DNA from 3 places in the Aurantivibrio infirmus genome. Region 3 is predicted to be linked to each of the others. Evidence: predicted binding sites of a transcription regulator. Region 3 holds the regulator's gene; each other region holds the start of a gene.
What was found. The regulator FliA, encoded in region 3, starts transcription of late flagellar genes. The targets are predictions, from matches to a motif close to TAAAGTTATNNNNNNNNCGGCCGATANCC.
Positions count from the first base shown of each region.

Region 1 (3,287 bases), on a different contig from region 3:
AGTGATGACGTTTTTATCAGGATGACTACTAGCTTCTTCTTCAGCAATCGCTCCGGACTGGACAAGCAATTGAACGTAGGAGTGATCGGTTGAAAGTTGTTCAAGAACACCGCCTTTGTCGTCACTTGTCCATAGATAAGCACGGCTATCTCCGACCCATGCAATCTCGTAATCACTTGCGTTACTTTGCAAGGCAACGACGGTAGAGCCCATTCCCTTTGCACCAATGCCATCGTCGGCAGCAGAGAGAATAGATTGGTGGGCTTCGTGAATAGATTCAGCGAGTGCCTTACCTTCTTCGGTGTTTTGCTTGATCGTGTCGACAACGATAGAGCTTGCGACCTCGCCAGCTTCATGGCCACCCATACCATCGGCGATAAGCCACACACCTTTGTCCGGTAGGCTGAGATAACAGTCCTCATTATTGTCTCGGATTAGGCCTTTATCTGTGGCCGCGCTATGAATGGGTGATGACATCTATACAAGCTACCAAAATTATCGTTATTAGTTGAATGACACTAGCGAGTTGCCGATAGCTAATTAAAGGGTATGTCCCTAGCGCTAAGAGCGAATGATTCGCGTAAGACTCACATTATAGTCGCTATTATTTGCCCTGCCGCCAATGGGTAAAATGTCTCATCTTACCGATATATCTACTAAGGTGAAACAATTTTTAAGCCTAAGCTATTGAAAAACCAGTGGCTTTTGCTACATTACATAAACGCATAAGACTGCTGTTTAGATGCGAAATACAAAGTGCGTAACGTCGCTTTGATAATAATAAACCGTTTCTTTAAAAGGGCGGAATAACGAGAGCACAAACGACTAACAATATTAGTGATCGATAAGGTTTGTAGAATCGTTGTTCAAAGGGTTTCTTCTGCTACGAGGCATTGTCAATGTTAAAACTCCGACTCAAAAATAATAAACACAGCGCGGTGTGGCTAGTGGAGCCAAAAGTTAGTATTGGAACAGCGCCAACAAATGGTTTTGTTGTTGCCGATTCAAGTGTCGAAGCAAATCATGCAGAAGTGTTAGTCAAGCATGAGAATCTCACGCTAGTAAATCTTGTCGAGAGTAAACCGTTATCCGTTAATGGTAAGGAAGTTGAAAATAGTTCTCCTTTAAATATTAATGATGTCGTCACCATCGGCAATATTGAAATAGAAGTGGTTGATCCAAAATTAGAACAGAGAGAAGAAGCAAAAGCGGCACCGAAGGTAAGTAGTGCCACCGGATGGGCGCTAAAATCAAATCACGCGGCACTCGCCAATCGTGTTTTCACAATTAGTCCTAAAACTATTGTCGGTCGCTCGAACGAGTGCGATATTACTTTAGCGGCTGCGCATTTATCCAGAAGACATGCTGAGCTCACCGTAAAAAATGGTTTGCTTTATGTAAAAGATCTTGGTTCTGCAAATGGAACCTTTATTAATGGCAGCCCGGTAACCGAAGCGCGTGTTAAACGTGGCGATGAATTAAAGTTTGATACCTTAAGTTTTGGTGTCATTGGTCCAAGTGAAGATTTGGATAAAACCACGATTCGCCCCGTTGCTGCGATGCCGAAACAAGCTTCGGCTAAATCAGCGCCGCGATCCGCGGGTGCGTCTCCAGTGAACAAAGAGTCTTCCGCGAATAAAGTTCAGGTGCAAAAAAATATACCGACTTCTAAAGCGACAAATAATACCAATTCAGAAAATCAAAACCGTCCGCAATATGACGCAACTGCTGATAAGCCGAGAAAAGGCAAATCTTTAGCTTGGTTTATTGTATTGGGTTTAGTTGTAGCTTGTATCGCTGTGGCCTATTCAATGGGCTTGTTGCCATAAAAATTTTCAGTCAGTTTGGTAATACTCTTTAGCCCAACTCCCTCCTAGTAACCTGGCATTATTAGTGTTTTTCTACCGCTAATCATTGCCTGTGTTGCCTTCTATTCCTCGCGTATGTGTGAACCAAGTCCTGAAATAAGATTTTAGTCTTAATGAATTTCAGTTTGCGCCGATAACTGGTAATTGGAAACCAAAATTACTGGAATCTATTAAGGATTGACGCCATGCATTTTTCACCTATCTCTAATCATCATTTTTCAAATGACTTTCAAGCGACCGAAAGTCTTTTACGCTCAGCTGAAAATGATGTGGAGCAAAAACAATCATTTAGCTCATCAGAAGTTACCAATGGCGAGAGGGTGGTAGAAAGTTATACCGAAAGCTACCGTCAAGAAACTCGCAGTTTTGATGGTTTTAGAGTTTTTGAAAGTGTTTTGTCAAAATCTTACCAGCGAACTACGGCATCTGAGAAAGTGCCTAGCTTTGAGCAGGGTGCAATAGATTCAGAGGCGATTACCTCAGAAAAAGCCTCAAACAACATTCTAGGTTTTATCGAAGCGCAACTAAAGAGAGATGTAGCAAACGGCGCAAGTGAAGAAGAGTTAGTTGCGCGAGCAGAGACCGCACTTAATGCGTTTGAGAAAGGTTTCAATGAGGCGAAAAATGAACTTCGTGCAAGTGGTTTGTTATCTCAATCAGTCGAAGATGATATCCATGCGACTTACGATACCGTGACTAGAGGCATTGAAAATTTAAAACAAGGTTTACTGGGCGGAAAAACAACGAATGAAACAGATCGGAACGATGTCGATTCAAACGCATCCGACGCCGTCGAGAGTGCGCCGAAACAAGATGTGCCAAATGCTGCACTAGAAAACAATCCAAGCCGTGAAAACCAAAAAGATTCAGGGTCCGGATCAAATAGAATTTCTAGCCTCGCCCAACAACGCGACAGTTTTGCAGCAGAAGCAGAGCAAAATATTCTCGGCTCGTTAAACCAAACCGCATCATCGGTTTCGGCTCCAATTGATTCTTACGCAAACTATCAGTTCGCACAATCCAATACTTTTAGTTTTGAAGTTGAGACTGCTGACGGCGATAAAGTTACGGTGACCGCAAACACCAAAGATCTTTATGCCGCTGAAAATACTGCCGAGTATTTTTCCGAAACATCCGAGTTTACACAAGGTTTTCAGTTTGAGGTGAGTGGTGAGTTGGATGAAGATGAATTGCTTGCGCTCAACGATTTGTTTAGACAAGTCGAAAGGTTGTCGAGAGAGTTCTTCTCCGGCGACCTTGATGCAGCATTTTCGCAAGCGCAAAATCTTGGCTATGATACGGAAGAAATCGTTGGCTACTCGTTAAACCTTCGTCAAGTAGAAGTCGAACGTGTACGTGTCGCTTATGATGAATTTGCACCAAATGGGAACCAGGAATCAAATAAACTCATTGATGCCC
Region 1 is NZ_BAAFSK010000005.1:500,015-503,301, forward strand. Features, by position in the region: gene ACYUCY_RS13735 (PP2C family protein-serine/threonine phosphatase) at 1-477, opposite strand, end outside; gene ACYUCY_RS13740 (FHA domain-containing protein) at 900-1,829, shown strand; gene ACYUCY_RS13745 (DUF5610 domain-containing protein) at 2,054-3,287, shown strand, end outside.
Region 1: a site for FliA is predicted at 1,979-2,007, ahead of ACYUCY_RS13745 (DUF5610 domain-containing protein). Genes of this name have one in related genera too.

Region 2 (3,287 bases), on a different contig from region 3:
ATTCGATAAAACTGGCTCCTGTGAAACCCTCAGCAGCAATCGCTCCGAATGCCGAATCAACAGTCGCAGCACCGAGTACGATCGCACCTTGATCAGACTCAAATTGCAGGCTATTACCAAGTACAGAAGCAACCACGCCGTGAGTATTTGTAGAGAGGTTAACTCTATCTGCAAGAGCTTGAATGGTCGTATCTGCACTGAAATCAACAGTCGTACCGTTGATCAGGATTGAACTTGCTGTTCCAGCAAATGCCGTAGCTACAGTTACACCCGATAAATCAATACCGACTGTCGAAAACGCGTTCGCTGTTACGCCAGTTTCATTAGTCGAGGAATTAATCGCGTTAATTTTTCCTGCCAAACTGTCAGTATTGGTTGTGCTAATTGCCTGACCGTTAATGGTGACATCACCGACACCCCAAGCCGTATTTGCTTGTGCGGCTGCAAGACCCGCGCCCTCAATAACGCCTTGTGCCGATGATTCACGGAAGCCAAGATTATGCAAGTCAACTAAAGTACCTGTATTGCCACGCTCAATGGTAATCGGCTCATCGTTGTCAGAGGTTAAAATTAACTGTCCGTTCTGAGACAAACCATCACCAACTAATGAATTCGTGCCGAGACTGGTTTGCAAATTCAAACCGCCGACAGTAGATACGGCAATCGTCGCACCTGAATTATTCGCCAACACTAGTTCGCCATCATCATTCAAGGACGCGTTGATCGCACCTCCTGTTACACCATTAACAACGTCGACTAACTCAGAAAGCGTTGTGGTGTTTTCACGAACTTGATACGTTTGAACAGCACCGTTTAATTCGGTCACCGTGATATTAAAGCCCTGACCCGCATCGTTATCAATAATTCCGCTACCGACTTGCGATGCTTCTAATTGAGTTACCGCAGACGCTGTAACACCACTAACGTTGTCTGTGATTGATTGAACCAAATCAGACAAAGTATTTGCTGCCGCTGTTCCGGTTTCAAATGTCCCGATTGATTGTCCGTTTATAAGAACGTCGCCGTCCCTAATGTCAGTTCCGGCCGTTGCGGAAAAAACCGATGCTGCTAGATTAATCTCCGAACCCAGTAGATCAACGGCTTGAGAACCCAAACCTAATTTATCCGCATCAATTGCATCGATTGAAAGACCGATGGTTTGATTGGCTTGTGAACCTACCTGCAGCTCAACATTCTTCAAGCTACCGTCTAACAATTTTTGTCCGTTAAAAGTGGTTACGTCTGCGATACGATCTAATTCGGCAACAAGCTGCTGTACTTCCGCATCAAGTGTCGCTCGGTCAGTGTTTGTATAGATTCCGTTAGCAGACTGAATTGAAAGTTCGCGAACACGTTGCAAAATGTTCGTGGTTTCTTCCAAGGCACCTTCCGCCGTTTGAATCAATGAAATACCATCGTTCGCGTTTCGAACCGCTTGGTCCAAACCACGTACTTGCGATGTTAATCGGTTGGTAATTGCCAAACCGGCCGCATCATCTTTTGCTGAGTTAATTCTTCGACCCGACGCTAGTCGTTCACTGGCTTGACTCAGCTCCGCACCTGACTTAACCAACTGACGCTGGGCATTCAGTGAGGATACATTAGTGTTAATAACTAAACTCATGGGAACTCTCCTACATTTATATCCTATTCACGATATGTGAACTATCATCCGTCCGTGCAAGCCAGTGGCTGAATTGGACATCTGGTATCTGTATCGACGTAATCACAAGGAGCTTTAGATTTTTTTCGAGAAATTCAATAACTCTTTATTGTTATAATTTTTTTTCTAGTCTATTTTGCTCTAAGCAGACGGGAGCACAATAGAAATGACGCTGCTTCTATAATAGTAGACAATAAAATACTATTACAGGGCAACCGCCTAACACTATACTTATTGATTACCAGTATAGGCCTTGCTCGCACTAGTTTCTTTAAACAACTTAAGTAATTGACCCTGAACATCCTCTCGATGAGCGATTGTCAGCGCCATTAATTTGTCGTTTAACGTTTTCAGATTCAAGATTATTCTTTGGTCGTCATTTTTCTTTGTATTTAAAGTATTTAATTTTTGATATTCTGAAATTAATAATTCTCTTTCATTTAGCTTCAAAAGAAAATCATCCCATTTTTTATCTTTTGCGAGCTTCAATAAAGCTTCACTACAATTTAGGATATTACTAAGTGTCATTTTTAGCTGCCAAATAATTGTTATTCAGTTTAAATTTACCTAAGCAAATTAAAAAGCGACAAACCACTGACGCGAACAAAACTTTGTTGTGCAGCTTGCAATATAAAAGTTTGTAACGATAACCGTGTTGCCGCTTCCGAAAAATCTAAATCCTCGATATCAGATAAAACCTTTTTATTTAGTAAATCAGAATCCAGATGTAATTCTCGGGAGCTATCCAAGGTATTTAATCGTGCGCCCACCTCACCCAGGACTGAGTTTACTGTTGTTTCTGCATTGTCTAAAACTACCAATGTGTTTGCCACAACATCTTCAACCAGTGCTCTGGTTTGCGGAGACCCCGCTTCAACACCGTGTAAGGCTTCACTTAGACGAGATAAAGTGGTTAGTAAACTTTGCTGATTTTCCGATTCAATTAATATTTTATCTCCAGGGGCTGCGAGCACGCCGTTTGCAGACGCTGTTCCGGTATTAATTCCTACTGCGGCTAAAATATTAGCGCCACTATTATTACCGGGATCAATTTCAATATTGAGACCATTCGCCGATTCAAACCTCGGTGGTGAAACCAGGTTGTTCACCGTAACACCGAGATTCGCCAATCGAGCAGCATTCGCACCGGTAGTTAATTCGGTAACAATGTCTGCATCATTGGTGACATTACTACCGATGACCAAGGTTTCTGTTATCCCACCAACTCGCAATGTAAGACTCTCTCCTGTCTCATCACCCGCAAAATTCTGTGCCGCATCGACCCCAAATTGCAGCGTCGCGGCAGTAGCAGCAGTTCCCGAAAATGGAATACCGGAGATTGTAAAACTCACACCATTGGCTACGATATCCTCGCCACTTTGATATAACTGATTTTGCACAATGACTCGCCCGGTGGAACGTTCAGTAATGGTGTAATTGGTCGCAGCAGGCACGACATTAGCGACTGCATTAAAAGTGACTTCCATATCTTCTGGATAAAACTGATCATAAGTCGCTTGATCAACGACCTGACCAACGGAAACGAGTACCGGAGGGTTGGATTGGTTTGATGAACTAGTGCTGGTTCTAATGGTATTTTCAGCGCTCGCAACATTCTCAAATA
Region 2 is NZ_BAAFSK010000004.1:132,829-136,115, forward strand. Features, by position in the region: gene ACYUCY_RS10040 (flagellin N-terminal helical domain-containing protein) at 1-1,624, opposite strand, end outside; gene ACYUCY_RS10045 (hypothetical protein) at 1,895-2,191, opposite strand; gene flgL (flagellar hook-associated protein FlgL) at 2,227-3,287, opposite strand, start outside.
Region 2: a site for FliA is predicted at 1,713-1,741, ahead of ACYUCY_RS10040 (flagellin N-terminal helical domain-containing protein). Genes of this name have one in related genera too.

Region 3 (3,287 bases):
CAAAAAATCCTGGAGTATCTCTTCGTCGTCAGAAAAGCTCATGATTATCCTTTAAAAACCTAAGCTCGACAAAAGCTCGTCTACTTCATCCTGCCCCGAGACCACATCAGAATGTTTTCCGGGATGAATTTGCGGACCAAAACCTTCATTTAAATTACCGCGAATTTTCGATTTACTACCTTCAATATTTAATGAGTCCTCACCTTTTTTGGCATTTACCTCATTAGAACATTGTCCAGAATCTACCAAAAGTTGCCCTTTATTTTCCTCATTCGGATGAAGACCAGCGACTAACTCCACATGACTCGCCATAGTCACCAAATTCACTAGGTTATCCTCAAGCTCTTTTACCAAAGCAATCACACGCTTCAGCACCTGTCCTGATAAGTCTTGAAAGCCCTGTTCCATAACGATATTTTGCATATTGGTATTTAATTGCTTTGAGCCCGCACAGAGATCTTGTAAAAAACCATCGACTCTGCCAAACAATTCGACGAAATCTTTTTTGTTCATCTCGCGCCTGCGAATTCGCGACCATTCGGACAGCAAAACTTCGGCCTCTTCACCCAGCGTGGCCGCAATTGGTGCAGACTCTTCAACCATATCCATGGTTCGATTCGCTGCCTTTTCCGTCATATCCATCACGTAACTAAGTCGATCAGATGCATCCTTAATTTCTGAAGGTTTATTTTGTGGGAATTCAATTTTTAAATTCCCATCGACATTGAAATCAACAATCGCGCTATGCAATCCTCGCGTTAATTGCCCAACGGCGATATAAACATGTTCATCTCGCCCCTGAATCAGCTTGTTGATGGTCATTGCCGCTTCGTGATGTAAATCATTTTGCAGCAATTCGATAATATGTTCTGAGCAATCTTTCAGCGCGTTTGCTAAACCCAAGTCACCCATATTTTTTACACGTATACCCATTTTTATAATCCGAAACAGCTTTAGGTCGCTTCAATTCTTTCGAAAATTTTGTCAATTTTTTCCTTTAGGGTTTGTGCGGTGAAAGGTTTAACAACATAGCCGTTAACACCCGCTTGCGCTGCTTCAACTATTTGATCTCGCTTCGCTTCCGCCGTTACCATCAAGGTTGGTAACGATGCCAGCGAACTATCTGAACGGATTTTTTTCAGTAAATCGATGCCCGACATGCCAGGCATATTCCAATCGGTGACTAGAAAATCATAATCTCCGTCTTTCAGAAGCGGCAAGGCGGAAGTACCATCATCTGCCTCATGGGTATTATTAAAACCCAAGTCACGTAGCAAATTTTTAATTATCCTCCGCATTGTCGAAAAATCATCGACAATTAGGATTTTCATGTTCTTGTCCAAAACTTCCTCCATCTTGCCTGACATGGGTGAATGTGTAACATGTTCAAGCAGATCAAACCTATTATCAAAAATTACTACCGTGTTTTTTTACCATTCGCTATTTACCGAAGCCAAGTAAATTTCGCATACCTTAAATCGTTACTTGCCAATCAATCAGTCGGGCACGCAAACGACTTGCCGCTTGACTATGGATTTGGCTAACGCGAGATTCACTAACGCCTATCACCTCGCCTATCTCTTTTAAATTGAGTTCCTCATCATAATAAAGCGCCAGAACGAGTCTCTCTCGCTCGGGTAATTGAGAGATTGCTTGCGCCAGTGACTCTTTCAAGGATTGTTTCTGCACACCTTCAAAGGGACTAATTAAAGGCTCACTTAAATGGTTATAGTCCACTTCTCCATTTTCTTCATTGTATGTTTCTTCAAAACTATACAATTTGCTGGAGGCGCTATCTTGCAACATCGCGTAGTAGTCTTCTAAAGACAGCTCTAATTCTTCCGCAATTTGCTGATCACTGGCATCGCGGCCAGTACGAGCCTCAATGCGACTGATAGCCTCAGACATTTTTCGACCATTTCGATGTACCGATCGAGGCACCCAATCCCCGCGACGCATTTCATCAACAATCGCCCCGCGTATGCGTATTCCAGCATAGGTTTCAAAACTCGCGCCTTTACTCGCATCATATTTTTTTGCTGCTTCCAGTAGACCAATCATCCCCGCCTGAATCAGATCATCAACTTGAACACACGGCGGCATCCTCATCATCATATGGTGGGAAATACGTTTCACTAGGGATGCATATTCTTCTACATTGATCTCGCTTTGTTGAACAGCGGATTTATTGTAGATGTCTACGCTGTCGGCACCCATCATCATCAAAAGCTCGCACTCGCAGCAGGTTGCTGTAATAAATTTTCAACAAAGAACTCTAGATGACCACTCGGAGATTGTGGGACTGGCCATTCAATAACTTTTTGTGCGATCGATCGAATCGATTGCGAAGCTCGGCAACGGGGAGAAAACTCCAATAAAGGTTTTTGTTTTTGAACCGCTAGGCGAACATTCTCATCAAAGGGAATATGTCCTACATAATCCAAGCTGACATCAAGATAGGATTCACACACTTGATTTAACTTGCGAAACAACTGACTACCTTCTTGCGCGCTGCGAGTCATATTCGCTACCACGCGAATTCTAAACATACCTTGCTCTTTATTGAGTAATTTAATTAAGGCATAAGCGTCTGTTATCGAAGAAGGCTCATCACATACGACAACGATTACTTCGTGACTTGCTCTGACAAAATTAATAACGGAATCGGAAATTCCAGCGGCGGTATCAACGATCATAATATCCAGTTGATCGCTTAGCTCAGTAAAGCCGTTGATTAAAGCGGCCTGCTCATGCGCGTTCAATCCCGCCATTCGTGCTACGCCGGATGACGCTGGTACGATACGAATACCACCAGGGCCGTTAACCATAACTTCACGCATTGTGGCTTCGCCAGAGATAACGTCAGCCAAAGTTTTTTTAGGCTTTAAGCCCAAAAGAATATCGACATTGGCTAAACCAAGGTCAGCATCAAATAGCAACACTCGGCGTTGTTGCTCGGCTAATGCCATGCTCAAATTAACGGACAAATTTGTTTTGCCGACGCCGCCTTTGCCACCCGTTACTGCGATGACCTGTATTGGTCGAGAGTGGTTCACTGATAACTCCTCTGCTTATTCAAATTCTAAATTTCAGTTCTAATGAAAAGACCTGAAGCGTAATACTGTTATTTTTAGCGCAATCGCCTTGTGAATGACCAAAATCAAAGGACCCTACTGTTCAACCAAAAGAAAAATAACCACCCTTTTTTTGAGTATAGACTGAATCCCTATTTCATCTTTATACCTACACCAATAAACCCAGCTATTTGGTTATTTACAGAGCCTTAG
Region 3 is NZ_BAAFSK010000003.1:552,955-556,241, forward strand. Features, by position in the region: gene ACYUCY_RS09210 (chemotaxis protein CheA) at 1-42, opposite strand, end outside; gene ACYUCY_RS09215 (protein phosphatase CheZ) at 52-933, opposite strand; gene cheY (chemotaxis response regulator CheY) at 954-1,343, opposite strand; gene ACYUCY_RS09225 (RNA polymerase sigma factor FliA) at 1,474-2,217, opposite strand; gene ACYUCY_RS09230 (MinD/ParA family ATP-binding protein) at 2,223-3,056, opposite strand; gene ACYUCY_RS09235 (flagellar biosynthesis protein FlhF) at 3,284-3,287, opposite strand, start outside.